DNA from 4 places in the Micromonospora sp. B11E3 genome. Region 4 is predicted to be linked to each of the others. Evidence: riboswitches for the same ligand, from Rfam matches in the RefSeq annotation. Region 4 holds a riboswitch; each other region holds the start of a gene.

Region 1 (3,928 bases), on a different contig from region 4:
GAGGGCGAGCAGGTCGCCGATCTGACGGTACGACTCCGCCGGGTGGCGGAAGTGGCCGCTGGGATTCACCGTGTACTCGTTGCGCCGCCCCACCCGGGTCCGGCGCAGGTACCCGCCGGCCTCCAGGTCCGCCACGATCGCCTGGGCCGCCCGCTCCGTCACGCCCACCTCGTCGGCCACGTCGCGCAGCCGGGCGGTGGGGTTGCGGGCGATGGCGAGCAGCACGTGCGCGTGGTTGGTGAGGAACGTCCAGTTCCGGGTGCTCCCGTTCTCGCCTGTCGTCGCCATGTCCGACATGGTATGGCCCCGACGGCCCCGGGTAGGCGCCTGCCGCCGCCCGCGACCGACCTCAACACATGAAATGCATATCACGTAATTCTTGACGTGCGTTTCGCTGCGTGTGACCGTGGGTCGACGGCGCGCGTGCCGCGAGTGGCGCCGTTGCCGACGGGTGAAATGGCGAGGTGGTAGGGCATGAACAATTCGAAGTCTTCGATGGACAAGCTGGGCCCCCGGTCGATCGGCCGTGCGCCGGCCGCCGGTTTCCCACCCACCCCGGAGCAGGCCTTCGCCGAGCTGCTCGCCGGCAACCGCCGGTTCGTCGCCGGCACGCCCCACCATCCGAACCAGGACGCCGACCACCGGGCTGCCGTGGCCGAGGGGCAGCACCCGTTCGCGGTGATCGTCGGCTGCTCCGACTCCCGGCTGGCCGCCGAGATCATCTTCGACCGGGGCCTGGGCGACCTCTTCGTGGTCCGCACGGCCGGGCACACCGTCGGCCCAGAGGTGCTGGGCAGCGTCGAGTACGCGGTGACGGTGCTGGGCACCCCCCTGGTGGTGGTGCTCGGGCACGACTCCTGCGGGGCCGTGCAGGCGGCCAGGGCGGCGGCCAGCACCGGCGTCGCGCCGGCCGGTCACCTACGGGCGGTGGTGGACCCCGTGCTGCCCAGCCTCGGCCTGGCCGCCGAGCGGGGAGTCGAGGACCTCGACGAGATCGTCGACATCCACATCGCGCACACCGTCGAGGCGATCCTGGCCAACTCGTCCGTGTTGGCCGCCGAGGTGGCCGGCGGACGGTGCGCGGTGGTCGGCCTGTCGTACCGGCTCAGCGCGGGCGAGACGCGGGCGGTGGCCGCGGTGCCGGCCGGCCTGACCGAGCCGCCGGCCGCCGCCTGACCCGCCCGGCCGCCGCCTGCCGCACCCGGCCGCTGTCTGCTCTGCCCGGCCGCCGCCTGGTCTGCCCGGCCGCGCTGGAGGCCGCCGGCCTCCCCCGCGGCCGCGTCGCCGGCACCCGAACGCGAACGAGGGCCGCCCCGCCCGGGACGGCCCTCGTGCGCGGGTCGGCGTCAGAGCAGCGACATGTGCACGTGGTCGGTGTGGTTGGACGGGCCGCTGTAGGACTTCCAGCCGGTGGCCGGGAACCAGATCTGCCGGTTCCAGATGACGTAGTAGATGCCCAGCCGATCGGCGTTGCGGATGAGGAACGCGGCGAGGTTGTTGCCGTACATCCGGGTGTCGTTGTTGTGCCACGGGCTGAAGCCGCTGTTCTGCAGCGACCAGTCGCAGGCGCGGCCCTTCGGGTGCTCCCACGGCCCGCCGGGGCGGTAGCAGCCCACGAAGCGGTTGAAACCGGCCCGCTTGACCTCCTTGTACGCGTGCAGGGTGCGGGGGGTGATGCAGCCGGAGGTCGTCGGGTCGTTCTCGCTGCACGACTCCGGGCGCCAGCCGCCGTCCGCGGTCCGGCCCGGCGCGATCCGGGCCACCGGGGACGTGGCGGAGACCAGGCCGCCGGTGAAGCCCCGGCCGCCGACCAGCGCGAGGGCCTTCTCCGCGTCGTGCTTCTTCTTGGCCATGATCGCCGTTTGCTTCTGCTGCTCGCGCACCTCGGCGTCGAGCGCCAGCTTGGCCTGCTCGGCGCGGGTCTTGGCCTCGTTGACCCGGGCCAGCTTCTGCGCGTTGATCATGTTCAGCTCGTCGAGGGCGGACGCGCGCTGCACGAACGAGTCCGGGTTCCCGCTCTCCAGCAGCGCCGCCATGGCGCCGATCCGCCCCGTCCGGTACGACTGGGCGGCCAACTCGCTGACCTGCGGGGCGAGGGCGTCCAGCTCGAACTGGGCCCGCTGCACCTCGAGGGCGAGCTGCTGCTGGCGCTGCTTGGACTTCGTCAGCTTCGCCTTGGCCTGGCTGTACTCGCGGTTGGCGGCCTCGATGACGTCGGTGATCAGCTGGGGCTCGTCGTCCTCCTCGTGCCCGGACGGGGTGGGGCCGGAGGGCTCGGCCATCGCCGGGGCGGCCGGTCCGGCGAGGATCGCCAGGGCCGCGAACACGGCCACCACGGGCGTCAACCAGCGGCGTAGGGGTGCCGTCACAGTGTTCCCTTCCCTCGTCCGCCGACCGGGTTAGCTGACGGGTTCGGGGCGGAAGTGGCCCCTACCGCGGTCGCGGATTCACCCCGGTTACCTGGTTCCCCGGCTCGCCTCGCGGCGATTGGGCGGTGGCCCCGCAGGCGCCGCTGCGCGCCTTCGGCGGTGACCGGCAGCGAGGTTACCTGAGAGCACTCCTGCGGATCTACGCCCAGAAGCCCGCCAAATGCGTCATTTCGTAATTGCTTTCGGTAATGGGTGACGCGTTTCGCAGGTCGCACAGTGGGGACGGTCACGCTGAGCAGTCTCACCATGCGATGTCCGTGCTCCCTTCTCGGTCTCCGGGCCGGGACGGCGGGTGGATCGGCCCGGCCCGGAAGCCGTCGTGGGCGCCTCCTCCGCTCAACGCCTCCAGCGCGATTTCCCGCTGACTGGGACGGTGGCCGGTGGTGGGCGTGCGCGGGGTGGGCACGTCGGCGGGGGAATCGCCGTCGGCGGCGGGCCGGCCCGGGCCGGTGCGGCCGGCCGCGGTGACCACGGCGGCCAGGCCGGTCGTCAGCGGTACGGCGGCGATCAGGCCCAGCGTGGCGACCGCGCTGCGGACGATCTCCTGCGCCAGGAACTCGCTCGTCAGGAGCTCGGACACCGGGCGGGAGTCGGCGGTGAGCAGGAGCAGCAGCGGCAGGGACGCACCGGCGTACGCCAGCACGATGGTGTTCACGGTGGAGGCGATGTGCGCCCGCCCGACCCGGGTGGCCGCCCGGTAGAGCTGCAACCTGGACAGCCCTGGGTTGGCGTGCGCCAGTTCGGTCACCGTGGCCGCCTGGGTCACCGTGACGTCGTCGAGCACCCCGAGCGAGCCGATGATGATGCCGGCGAGCAGCAGGCCGTGCAGGTCCACGTCGGCCTGGAACATCGACAGCGTGGTGGCGTCCTCGGTGCCGTACCCGGTGAGGTGGGTGGCGGCGGTCGCCAGGGCGCCGAGGACGCCGGTGAGCACCAGGCTGCCCAGGGTGCCGAGGACGGCCACCGACGTCTGCGCGGTGATCCCGTGGGTGAGGTAGAGCACCACAAACATGATCAACGCGGAGCCGACGATCGCGATCGGCAGCGGCGACCCGCCGCCGCCGATCCCGGGCAGCACGAACGTCAGCAGGATGGCGAAGCTGGCGGCGAGGCCGGCCAGCGCGGCCAGCCCCCGCCAGCGGCCGAACGCGACGATCGCCAGCGCGAACACCAGCGCGAGCCAGAGCAGCGGCTTGCCGCGCTGGTGCTCGGCGATGTTGTAGCTGGTCGCCGCCGGGTCCGCCGGGTCGGTCAGCCGGACCAGGACGATCCGGTCGTCGACGGCGACCGTGGGGGCGCCCGGGCCGGTCGGGATGGGCGTCTCGACCTGTTGCCCGGTGTCCGGCCCCTGCTCGACCCGTACGGTGACCGTGCCGCACGGGCCCGCCGCGGCGGCGGGCCCGCCCTCCGGCGCGTCCGGCTGCGGCGGGCAGGGCTCCGTCACCACCCGGGTCACCGTGCCGTGGTACCGGGGGACGGCCGCCGCGTCGTCGGCCTGC
Region 2 (3,928 bases), on a different contig from region 4:
GTGCTGGGCCGTCCGCCGGACGGTTCCGCCTCGCGGGCCTGAGCCCTCCGGCTAACGGCCGCCCGACCTCCGCAGCCGCCCCCACGGCTTGTACGTGGACAGCACCGTGGCCACCACCAGGAGGGCGGACGACACGCTCGGGGCCACCACCAGGTCGACGCGGTCGTGCGCGGAGGCCGCCCCGGCCAGCTCGCCGAGCAGCCGCAGCTTCGGGGTGAGCAGGAACAGCACCAGCCCGGTCATCACCGTGGTGAGCAGTAGCTTGACCAGCACCCAGCGGTACCGCAGCAGCCCCCACGGGGTGAGCAGCGAGCTGGCCACCCCGACCAGCCAGACCGCCACGCTCAGCGGCGCGAACAGCCAGGTGCCGACCAGCGCGGCGGCGGGGTAGACGGCGGCCGGGTCCGCGCCGCGCAGGCCGGCCACCCCGAGGGTGAGCAGGACGAGGTCCGCGCCGAGCCAGCCGAGCGCGGTGACCAGGTGCAGAGTGAGCAGGGCCTTGCGGGCGCGGGGCGGGAGTCGGGTCATGTCCCGATGCTCGCCGCGCCGGCCGCCCGGGTCGTGGGCCCACCGGCGACATCCCGCGTACGCCCGGGGGCGTAGCGCCCCGGTGGCCCGCCGCGCGACGGGCCACCGGGGGACGCGGGATCAGTACACCGACAGGTGCACGTGGTTGGTGTGGTCGCTCGACGGGTCCCCGTTGCCGCCGCTGTACGCCTTCCAGCCGCTGCTGGGCAGCCAGATCTGCTTGAACCAGATCACGTACAGCACGGCCAGGTTGTCCGCGTTGCGGACGAAGTACGCCGCCAGGTTGTTGCCGTACGTGCGGTCGCCGCCGGTGGCCACGCCGCCGAAGCCGTCCTTCTGGGCGGCGAAGTCGCAGGCCCGCCCCTTGGGATGCTCGCCGGAGCCGCCCGGGCGGTAGCAGGAGACGTACCGGGTGAAGCCGGCGGCCTTGGCCTGGTTGAGGGCGTGCAGCGTGCGCGGGGTGATGCAGCCGTTGGCCGGGGTGGGGTCGTTGACGCTGCACGACTCGGCCGGCCAGGAGCCGTCGGGGTTGCGCTTGGCGGGGGTGGCGGTGGCGCCGGAGGTGCCGCCGGGGCTCGACCCGCCGCTGGCCCGCTCGTTGGCCACGGCCAGCGCGCGCTCGGCCTGCTCCTTGCGCTTGCCCATCACCGTCACCTGCCGGCGCTGCTCGCGGATCTCGCCGTCGAGCGCCTGCTTCGTCCGGTTCGCCTGGTCCCGGGTCTCCAGCAGGTCGCGCAGGATGCGGTCCTCGTTGCTGGCGACCTGGTCGAGCGCCGCCGCCCGGTCCATGAACCCCTCGGGCGAGGCGCTGTTCAGCAGCGCCGACGCCGCCCGGAGCCGGCCAGTCTTGTACGCCACGCCGGCGATCTCGCCGACCCTGGCGTCGCGCACGGTCAACTCCGCCTCGATCGTCTTGAGCTGGGCGCCGAGCTGCCGCTGCCGCTGCACCGAGCGGTTCAGGGCGGCCTTGGCGTCGAGGTAGCCCTTGCTGGCCGCCTCCAGCGCGGCGCGCAACGCCGGGGTGCCGCCCTCGTCGTCCTGGCCGGGCGCGGCGGCGAGCAGGGCGGCGGCCGGGGCCCCCTGTGCCGGGCCGGCGGGGGCGACCGCGAGGGCGCCGGCGAGCGCCAGCGCGAGCAGGGCCGCCACCCGGGCGGCCGTCCTTCGTACAGGTGCCACTACTGGCATACGCGTGTCCTTCCGTCAGCCGCCGACCGGGTTAGCTGACGGGTTCGGGACGGAAGATCCCTACCGCTCACGCGGATGCACCCCACGAAACGTGGTTCCCCGGCTCGCCCTCGCGGGCGATTAGGCGACGGCCGCCGCGGGCGCCGGTGGGCGCCACCGGAGCGGAGGCCGGGACCGAGCCTACCGGTGCTGGTGGGGTGGGCGCTGCGCCCGTGACGCACGGTACTTGGATCAAACCCATCAAATCCGGCATGTTGGCACAATAGTCCACCGAATCGACGGCGCTGGGTATCACCAGGCGGTCGGACCGCAGTTTCCCGGCGATGTTCCCGGCTCGACCTGCAGCGTGGCGTGCTCGATGTGGAAGTCCTCGTGCAGAGCCGTGCGGGCGGCGGTCAGCACGGCGCCCACCTCGGCGCCCGGGGCCATGGTCAGGTGCGCCGAGGCGACCTCCATCCCGGAGGTCAGCGTCCAGACGTGCAGGTCGTGCACCTCGACCACGCCGGGCACCGCCGCCAGTCGGTCGTGCACGGCGGTGACCTGCAGGTGCTCGGGGGCGGCCTGCACCAGGATCCGGACGGCGGCCCGGCCCAGCCGCCAGGTGCGGGGCAGGATGAAGACGCCGATCGCGACCGCGACGAGGGGGTCCGCCCACCACCAGTCGGTCGCCCAGATCAGGGCCGCGGCGACGATCACCCCGACCGAGCCGAGCAGGTCGCCCACCACCTCCAGGTACGCCCCGCGCAGGTTGATGCTCTCCTCTGCCGCGCCGCGCAGCAGGGCGAACGCGACCAGGTTGGCGAGCAGGCCCAGCACCGCCACCGCGAGCATCGGGCCGGTCGTCACCTCCGGCGGGTTGCCGAACCGGCGCACCGCCTCGACGAGGACGTACACGGCGACGCCGCTGAGCAGCAGCGCGTTGCCGAGCGCGGCGAGCACCTCCAGCCGGTACAGCCCGAAGGTGCGCTGGGGGTCGGCGGTGGCGCGGCGGGTGGCGGTGATCGCGGCGAGCGCCATGCCGATGCCGAGCACGTCGGTGAACATGTGCCCGGCGTCGGAGAGCAGCGCCAGCGAGCCGGTGGCGTACGCGGTGGCCGCCTCGACCAGCATCAGCGCGCCGAGCAGCCCGAACGCCGCCCACAGCCGGCCCCGGTGGCGCTCGGCGGCGTACGTGACGCCGTGGTGGTGGTCATGACCTGCGCCCACGCCCACACCCTCCGTCCCTGTCCCGCTGCCGGCCCAATCTATGCTCACATCGCTATGTGTGCAAGTAATCGTCGGCACTCCGACCGGTGACCCCGTCCGGGTACCCGGTCAGTCGGTCGGGTCGACCGTGGTGAGGCGCTGGGTGGCCCGGGACAGGGCCACGTACAGGGTCCGGACGCCGGAGCCCGGGTCGGCCCGGATCTCCCTCGGGGCGACCAGCACGACCCCGTCGTACTCCATGCCCTTGGCCTGGAGGCTGGTCACCACCTGCAGGCGCGGGCCGGCCTGGCCGGCGAGCCAGCCGGCGACCTCGTCCCGGCGCGGGACCGGCGTGATCACCCCGACCGTCCCCTCCACCTCGCCCAGCAGCTCGGCGACCGCCGCGCCGACGGCCGGCCGCAGCTCGGCCGGCGGGACGGTGAGCTGGACCGGCTCGACGCCGGTGGTCCGGACCGCGCTGGGCAGCGCGAGGTCCGGGTAGAGCCGGCGGATCTCCGCCGCCGCCACCGCGAAGATCTCGGCGGAGTTGCGGTAGTTGGTGGTGAGGGTGAAGTGGTGCCGGCGGCGTCGGCCCAGCGCCTGGTCCCGGGCCCGGGTCAGCTCCTCCTCCTCGCCCGTCCACGCCGTCTGTGCCGGGTCGCCCACCACCGTCCAGGACGCCAGCCGCCCGCGCCGGCCGATCATCCGCCACTGCATCGGCGAGACGTCCTGGGCCTCGTCGACGACCACGTGCGCGTACTCGCGGTAGTCCTCGGGGCGCTGCCGGGCCGCCTCGCGGGCCGCCCGCTGCCGCTCGGCGTGCGTGCTCAGCTCGCGCACCCCGCCGGCCAGCTGGAACGGGTCCCGCTTCGGCCGGGCCGGCCGCACCGGCTTGCCGAGCAGCGCGTCCAGCTCGTCGAGCAGGGCGATGTCGGCGATCGTGAGCCCGTCGGTGTCCAGCGTCCGGTACGCCTCGGCGAGCAGGCCGATCTCCGCCCGGCTCAGCACGCCCCCGGCGTACCGGCGCAGC
Region 3 (3,928 bases), on a different contig from region 4:
GACGAGCCGTCGAAGGTGACGGCCCGGTAGTACTCGCCGGCCAGCACGCCGCCGACGGCGTACCGCTGGCCCGCCGAGAGGGTGTACTGCAGCGGCGAGATCGCCTGGTAGGGCACGCCGGCCGGGTACGCCGCCGCCTCCGGGTACGCCCGCCCGTACACCGGGATCGTGGCCCTGCCGGCCTTCGGGGTCACCACGAAGCCCTCCGCCCACTTGGCGGTGGGTGCCGCGGCCGGGTTGTGGAACCAGGCCTTCTGGCCGAGGTACCAGATCGCGGTCCAGTCACCCCGGACGTCCGCGAGGGCGTACGTCTGGCCGGTCGAGGCGCGGGCGCCGTGGTCGGAGACGTACATCGTGTTCGGCGTGCCGTCCGGGCGCAGCCCGCGGTCGTTCACCAGCGGCGAGTCGGCGCTCGGCCCGGTGTGCAGGATGACCGAGGACGATCCGCGCAGCGGGCAGGGCGCGATCGGCGGCGGCGGGCTCGGGACACCGGGCGGCTGCCGGTTGCACCCGGTGAACGCCGGCTGGTTGCTCGCGTAGTCGGGGTCGATGGTGACCAGCCCGGTCTGCGGGGTGGCGGTCGACTGGAACGGCGCCTTGAGCAGGTCGAAGTAGTGCGACCAGTTCCAGTACGGGCCCGGGTCCCAGTGCATCCCCCGCACCGTCGACGCCACCGTGCCGGGGACGTTGTCGTGGCCGAGGATGTGCTGCCGGTCCAGCGGGATCTGGAACCGCAGCGCGAGGTGCCGCACCAGCTTCGCGGAGGTGCGGTACATCGCCTCCGTGTACCAGGTGCCGTGGCCGGCGAAGCCCTCGTGCTCGAGGCCGATGGACTTGGCGTTGACGTACCAGTTGCCGGCGTGCCAGCCGACGTCCTTGGCCTTGATGTGCTGGGCGATGTAGCCGTCCACCGAGCGCAGCGTGTAGTGCCAGCCCAGGTAGTCCGCCCGCTTCACCAGGTTGACGCTCGGGGTGAAGTAGCCCTCGGTGTCGTGGATGATGATGTACTCGATCTTCTGCTGCTCCGGCCGGTTGGCCAGGTCGTGGTTGCCGTACTGGCCGGCGCCGGGGCCGGTCTTCGCGTACGGGGCCGGGATCCACTCGCAGGGCAGCCCGACCGGGCACTCCAGGCCGTCCGGCCGCTCCGCGCGCCGCAGCCCGAGGCGGTTCACCGCGGACTCGTCCGGGTCGACCGCGCGCGCGGTCAGCGTCACCTGGTGCCCGTCGTCGGTCGTCCGGCTCGCGCCGGCGTTGATCTGGCCGTACACCTCGTCGGCGAAGGCCGCCGCGGCGTCCTCGGTGTCCGCGCCGGCGTAGCGGGCCACCGCGCCGTACCAGGCCGCCGGGTCGCTGTCGGCGCCGACCGGGCCGGCCAGCTCCTTCTGGTACGACGCGAGCAGCGCCGCCCCGCCGCGGATGTTCGTGGCCGGGTCGGCGATGAGCGCCTCCTCGCTGGCACCGGTGAGCCCCGCGGCGGCCTCCAGGGTCCGCAGGCCGGGCAGCGCCGGGGCCGGCTCGGCCGGGCCGGACTCGGGAACCACCAGCGGCCGGGAGTCGTCGCCCCGAGGGTCCTCGCCCTCGTCGACATGGGCGCTGGCGGCCTCGGCCGAGGCGACCCGCTCGGCGTCGGTCAGGTGCATCGGGCCGAACCCGCCGCTCGTGCTCGGGCGGCCGGCGTGGGTGTCCCACCGGGACTCCAGGTAGGACACGCCGAGCAGGACGCTCTCCGGTACGCCGTACTCGGCCGCGGCGGCCGCGTACTGCTGCTGGCGATCGGTGGGTGCGTCGGCGGACCCGGTGCCGAGCGGCTCGGCCGCGACGGGCCCGGCGGCGAAGGGTAGGACCGCGGTGGCCGCTGCCACCACGGCGGCGAGCAGGACGCGTCTGCTCGCCGGTAGGTTGGATCGGGGCATCGAACCTCCCGAGTGAGGGTCTGGGTGAGGCCACCCTCCCGCCGCCGCCCCGCGGGGTCAATACCTTTCCGGTTCTCGATATCGAGTGAAGGAAAGCTACGGAGACCCCGGTCATACGGAGTGTCACAGCCCGTCGGGTTGCGAATCGGTAACAGCCGTCTCTACTCTGGTCAACCGTCGGCCGGTCACAGCGCCGCCTAAACCGGGCGGTGACGGCCCGACACCGCCGAGTCGCCTCCGGGCGAGCCGGGGACCCAGGTACGCCGGGGTGAATCCGCAGCCTCGCTGCGGTAGGGCGCTTTCCCTTCCCGCCCGAACCCGTCAGCTAACCCGGTAGGCGGTACGGAAGAAGGAGAACGGAGCCCGGTGGCACACCATGCCCCGCGGCGCCCGTCGCGCCGGTCGGCTCACGCCGACCGGATGCCGGCTGCGCCGCGTCCACGCTGGTCACGCTTCACCACCGCCCTGGCCGCCCTCGCCGGCGCCGCCGTCGTCCTGGCGGGCGTCGCGCCCCCGGCCCACGCCGAGCCGTCGGTCGCCGAGATCGAGCAGCAGATCGACCAGGACTGGAACAAGCTCGAACCGCTCATCGAGCGGCACAACGCCACCCGCCAGGACCTCGCCGCGAAGCGGAAGCAGGCCGACGCGCTCGCCCGGCAGATCGGGCCGTTGCAGCGTCAGGTGGACGAGGCGATGGCGAAGGTCAACGGCCTCGCCGTCGAGGCGTACAAGGGTGAGAATCTTTCGGCCGTGAACGCGCTGCTGGGCAGCCGCTCCGCGAGCCAGATGCTGGGGCAGCTGGAGCTGCTCGACCAGTTCGCCCACCGCCAGCAGCGCGACGTCCAGACGGTCGTCGACCTGCGCGACCGGCTGGCCGCGAAGAAGCAGCCGCTGGACGAGATGGTCGCCCAGCTCACCCGCACGGAGGCGCAGCTCGCGGCGAAGCGTAAGCAGATCAACGCCGAGATCGACCGGCTGCAGAAGCTCCGCATCAAGGTGTACGGCAGCGGTGGCGGCGGCGCGCTGCGGCCCGCCCCGTGCCCGGCGAGCTACCCGGGCGGCGGCGCCGGGATCGCGGTCAAGTTCGCCTGCGCCCAGATCGGCAAGCCGTACGTGTGGGGCGCCGCGGGCCCGAACGCGTTCGACTGCTCCGGCCTGATGATGGCCGCGTGGGCGAGGGCCGGCGTCTCGCTGCCGCACAACGCGGCCCGGCAGCGGGCCGTGACCGCCCGGGTGAGCCGCGCCGACCTGCGCCCCGGCGACCTCGTCTTCTACTACGCCGACCTGCACCACGTCGGCATGTACGTCGGTGGCGGCTGGGTCGTGCACGCCTCCCAGGCCGGCGTCCCGATCAAGATGAAGCGCGTCGACGACGGCCAGGTCAACAGCTACGGCCGCCCCGGCTGACGGGTACGGGGCCCCTGCGGGACGGGGGCCCCTGCTCGCCGCCGGGCGGTGTCAGCGGGTGGGCCAGGTGCGCCAGTTCCGCCAGGACCGGCTCGGGGTCGGGCCGCGCTGCCCCTGGTAGCGCGAGCCGTAGACGGCCGACCCGTACGGGTGCTCGGCCGGCGACGAGAGCCGGAAGATGCACAGCTGCCCGATCTTCATTCCCGGCCACAGGGTGATCGGCAGGTTCGCCACGTTGGACAGCTCCAGCGTGACGTGCCCGGAGAAGCCCGGGTCGATGAAGCCGGCGGTCGAGTGGGTCAGCAGCCCGAGCCGGCCGAGCGAGCTCTTGCCTTCGAGGCGGCCCGCGAGCTGATCGCCGAGCGAGATCACCTCCAGCGTCGAGGCGAGCACGAACTCGCCCGGATGCAGCACGAACGGCTCGCCGTCGGGCACCTCCACCGCCGACGTCAGGTCGTCCTGCTGGAGCGACGGGTCGATGTGCGTGTAGAGGTGGTTGTTGAAGACGCGGAAGAGCTTGTCGAGGCGCACGTCGATGCTCGACGGCTGCACCAGGGTCGGCTCGAACGGCTCCAGCGCGAGCGTGCCAGCGTTCAGCTCGCTGACGA
Region 4 (3,928 bases):
CCAGGACCCCTCGCGTTCCCGCCGGCCCGACTCCGGTGGCGCTCCCGCGCCGCCCGGTCGGCCGGTGCGGGCTCCGCTTCCGCATCCACCCCGTGAGGTGCCGACGTTGGACACCGTTCTCTACCAGTTCCTGATCGAGGTGCCGCAGGCCGCCGTCATCTGGTCGGTCCTGCTCGTGCTGGCGCTGACCGTGCTCACCGTCCTGGTGACCCGCCCGCAGCGGGACCAGCCGGCGGGCGATCCCGCTCCGTCCGCCGTCGAGGCCGCCGCCGAGGAGTTGGCCGACCTGCGCCGGTACGCCGAGGAGGTGGCCGTGGCGGCGGCCGGCGCCGCGCGGACCGCCCGCCGCCGCCGCGACGCGTGGCTCGCCGCGCAGGAGTCCGCCGAGCGGGCCTGGCGGGCGTACGACGCGGCGGAGACGGCCGCCCGCCGGTTCGGCGGCGCGGGTGCCCTGCCGACGCCCCGCACCCCCCGCACCCCCACCGAGTACGCGGCCCGCGAGCGCTGGCTGCACCACGCCGCCACGGCCGCCCACCTGCGCGGCGAGCTGTCGATGGGGCAGCTCTGCGACGTCTTCGCCCGACGCGGCGGCTGGGACCCCCGGCGGCACCCGGTGGAGCAGGAGGTCGTGCTGGCCCGTGCGGTACGCGACGGCAGGCGGGCCGGGTACGTGGCGGCGGCGGAGCGGGAGCGGGCCGCCTGGCGCGACGCCGAACTGGCCGCCGAGGCCGCCCGGATCCTGGTGGCCGAGGCGTCCGCCGCGGCTGAGCGGGCCCGTCCCGCCCCGGCGCCCGTCGCCCCCGCGGCGGCCTCGTCCCGGCGGCCCGCGTGGGTGGCCCGGTGGCGTCCGGCCCGGGCCGGCTGACCCCGGCCTCGCGTGGGTGGCCCGGTGGCGTCCGGCCCGGGCTGACTGGCCCCGGCCCCGCGTGGGTGGCCCGGTGGCGTCCGGCCCGGGCCGGCTGACCCCGGCCCCGCGTGGGTGGCCCGGTGGCGTCCGGCCCGGGCTGACTGACCCCGGCCCGGGCTGACTGGCCCCGGCCCGGCCTGACTGGCCCCGGCCTGCCCACATGCTGGGCCGACGGGCCGAACTTTGCCGGGTGAGCCCGGTCACGTCGCCTCGGAAACGGGCGTCGGCAACCATTCGGTGTGTGTGGCGACCGCAATTCCCCGACGATCACGACCGATTGTCCGATTGTCGACCGGCGGCGCCGGAATGGTCGCCTATCCCATTGAGTCACGTCAGTTCCCGGATGTGCCGCAAAAAAATCGGCCGTCGAAGGTTTAAGCAGGTGACGCCCGGTTGGCAGGCCGGCGACCGGCCAGTAGTGTCGGCCCGTCCGGTGCGGTAACCGATCGCAAGAGGCGACGCCGCGCCGACCCGCTCAATCGTGACCAGCACGAACCGGGGACCCAGTGCACGTGTGGGGTGAATCCGCGGGCCGCGGCCCGCGGTAGGGCGATCTTCCCGCCCGAATCCGTCAGCTAACCCGGTAGGCGGTGTCGGAAGGAGTTCCATCCTCGTGCAGCACCAGCACACCTCTTGGTTGTTCGTCCCGTGGAGGAACGCGTGAACGACAACCTGAAGCAGCAGCTGCGGCGTCTCGCCGCCCGGCGGCCGTACCGGATCGTCGCCGGCTCGGCCGCGGCGCTCCTGCTCGCCTCCGGCACCGGGGCGCTGCTCGCGAACGGCGACGACGCCCCCGCCCCCCGGCAGGCCACGACGGCCGTCGCCGAGATCGCCCCCCGCCTCGACGGCGCGGCGACCCGGGGCCAGGCCCGGGCCGTGACCGACGCGCCGAGCGCCACCTCGACCGCGCCGAACCCGGACCTGACGGCCACGGCCGCCCCCACGCGGTCCGAGTCGAAGCCGGCCGCCCCCAAGCCGCCGTCGTCGAAGGCCCTGGACTACGACTACCAGGCGCAGACGACCTACTACAACTGCGGCCCCGCCGCCGTGCGCAACGCGCTGTCGGCCACCGGGATCGCCAGCGACCAGGACACCCTGGGCGTCAAGCTCGGCACCACCGAGATGGGCACCAACTCGGCCGAGGACACCACCCGGGTGCTCAACCAGATGGTCAAGGGCAGCCCCTACAAGACCCGGATGATCCCGGGCAACGCCGCCACCCCGGCGCAGATGGACCAGCTCCAGGCCGACGTGGTCAGGGCGATCTCGGCCGGGCGGGGCGTCGTGGTGAACATCGCCGGCTCCGCCACCGACGTCGACGGGGGCTGGCACTCGTTCCCCGGCGGCCACTACATCGCCGTCGTCGGGTACGAGGACCAGGGCCGCACGGTGCGGATCGCCGACTCGGCGAACCCGGCCGTGCCGTCGTACTGGATCAGCACGATCGCGCTGGCGAACTGGGCCGCCACCCGCGGCTACTCGGCCTGACCCCTCCTCCCCGCACACCGGGCGCCGGCTTCCCCGAGCCGGCGCCCGGTGTCGTCTGCCGGTCCGTGCTCTCGCCCGGCGCCGGTGACGGTGGGACACTGCGCCCCATGACCGACGACACCGGAACCCGACGCGTGGTGGTGCTGCTGCACGGCATGGGCGCCACCGGTGAGGTGTGGCTGCGCTGCGCGCCGCTGCTGGAGCACCGGTGGCCGGGCCGCTGGCTGGCGCCCGACCTGGCCGGGCACGGCTGCTCCCCGGCGCTGCCCGGCTACTCGTTCGCCGGGTTCGCCGACCGGGTGGCCGAGACGCTGCGGCCGGGGGACCGGCTGGTGCTGCTCGGGCATTCGCTGGGCGGGGTGGTCGCCCTGGCCCTCGCCGCGCGCGGCCGGCGGCTGCCGGTCGACGCCGTCGTGGCGCTCGGCGTCAAGGCCGTGTGGTCCGCCGCCGAGCTGGACCGGGCCCGCGAGCTGGCCGCCCGCCCGGTCACCTGGTTCGCCGACCGGGACGAGGCGGCCCGCCGCTACCTGCGGGTTTCCGGCCTGACCGGGCTGCTCGCCCCGGAGGATCCGGCGGTGGACGCCGGGCTGCGCCGCGAGGACGGCCGGTGGCGGCTGGCGATGGACCCGGCGGCGTTCGCGGTCGGCGCGCCCGACCTGCCGGCCCTGCTGGCCGACACCGACGCCCCCGTCGTCCTGGCCCGGGGCGAGCACGACCCGATGGTCAGCGACGCTCAGCTCGGGGAGTTCGGCCGCCCGGTCGTCACCCTTCCCGCCCTGGGCCACAACGCCCACGTCGAGGACCCGGCCGCGGTCCTGGCCCTCCTCGCCCCGTACGCGGCGCCAACGCGGGGCTGATTCCGCCCCGTACGCGGCGCCAACGCGGGGCTGATTCCGCCCCGTACGCGGCGCCCGCGCGGGGCTGACCTCGCCCCGTACGCGGCGCCCGCGCGGCTGACCACGCGTCGGCGGGCGTGGTCGCCGGGGCGTGACGCCGCCGCTCCCGGCGTGGAGAGCGGCGACGCCACGTGCGGCCGTCAGCAGTAGCAGCCGGTGGACGGCAGGGACGACGGCGCGGGGACGGCGGTGCCGTCGTAGATGGCCAGGAGCATGTTCTGAAGGCAGCGGTTGGCGCCATTGACGCGGACCTCCAGGTGCAGGTGCGGGCCGGTCACGTTGCCGGTGGCCCCGGTGTAGCCGATGACCTGGCCGGCGCTGACCCGGGAGCCGGAGGCGACCGAGCGAGACGACAGGTGGCAGTAGAGGTAGTACGCGCCGTCGTCGCCGGTGATGCCGATGCCGTAGCCGCAGCTGCCGCTCGCGTAGCCGACCGTGCCGGAGGTGATCGCGTACGTGGTGGTGCCGGTCACGGTGGGCAGGTCGATCGCCGGGTAGTCGTGGTGCGGGTCGTCGTACTCGCTGCGGGGCAGCACCGACTTGCCGATGACCAGACGGTAGTTGCCGGTGCCGCTGCCGCCGCTGCCGCCGACCGCGTACTGCCAGGAGGCCGTTGGCCGACTGGAAGTTCTTCACC

The links. Region 4 has a riboswitch for cyclic di-AMP ahead of ABGB16_RS06110 (C39 family peptidase). Riboswitches for the same ligand answer to the same signal wherever they lie in the genome.
Region 1: it holds a riboswitch for cyclic di-AMP, as region 4 does, so the genes downstream of both, ABGB16_RS07490 (hypothetical protein) here and ABGB16_RS06110 (C39 family peptidase) in region 4, are expected to answer to the same signal.
Region 2: it holds a riboswitch for cyclic di-AMP, as region 4 does, so the genes downstream of both, ABGB16_RS21945 (hypothetical protein) here and ABGB16_RS06110 (C39 family peptidase) in region 4, are expected to answer to the same signal.
Region 3: it holds a riboswitch for cyclic di-AMP, as region 4 does, so the genes downstream of both, ABGB16_RS02800 (NlpC/P60 family protein) here and ABGB16_RS06110 (C39 family peptidase) in region 4, are expected to answer to the same signal.

What each region holds. Positions count from the first base shown of each region.
Region 1 is NZ_JBDPMC010000009.1:81,014-84,941, forward strand. Features, by position in the region: gene ABGB16_RS07480 (helix-turn-helix domain-containing protein) at 1-297, opposite strand, end outside; gene ABGB16_RS07485 (carbonic anhydrase) at 496-1,176, shown strand; gene ABGB16_RS07490 (hypothetical protein) at 1,347-2,369, opposite strand; cyclic di-AMP (ydaO/yuaA leader) riboswitch at 2,374-2,504, opposite strand; gene ABGB16_RS07495 (YibE/F family protein) at 2,671-3,928, opposite strand, start outside.
Region 2 is NZ_JBDPMC010000047.1:34,250-38,177, forward strand. Features, by position in the region: gene ABGB16_RS21935 (SRPBCC family protein) at 1-42, shown strand, start outside; gene ABGB16_RS21940 (hypothetical protein) at 52-528, opposite strand; gene ABGB16_RS21945 (hypothetical protein) at 649-1,713, opposite strand; cyclic di-AMP (ydaO/yuaA leader) riboswitch at 1,718-1,850, opposite strand; gene ABGB16_RS21950 (cation diffusion facilitator family transporter) at 2,005-2,919, opposite strand; gene ABGB16_RS21955 (AAA family ATPase) at 3,028-3,928, opposite strand, start outside.
Region 3 is NZ_JBDPMC010000003.1:112,941-116,868, reverse strand. Features, by position in the region: gene ABGB16_RS02805 (peptidoglycan recognition family protein) at 1-1,913, opposite strand, end outside; cyclic di-AMP (ydaO/yuaA leader) riboswitch at 2,128-2,267, shown strand; gene ABGB16_RS02800 (NlpC/P60 family protein) at 2,334-3,320, shown strand; gene dcd (dCTP deaminase) at 3,372-3,928, opposite strand, start outside.
Region 4 is NZ_JBDPMC010000007.1:85,667-89,594, reverse strand. Features, by position in the region: gene ABGB16_RS06115 (hypothetical protein) at 98-865, shown strand; cyclic di-AMP (ydaO/yuaA leader) riboswitch at 1,370-1,512, shown strand; gene ABGB16_RS06110 (C39 family peptidase) at 1,556-2,395, shown strand; gene ABGB16_RS06105 (alpha/beta fold hydrolase) at 2,503-3,252, shown strand; gene ABGB16_RS06100 (M23 family metallopeptidase) at 3,432-3,827, opposite strand; partial or broken gene ABGB16_RS06095 (peptidoglycan-binding protein) at 3,910-3,928, opposite strand, start outside.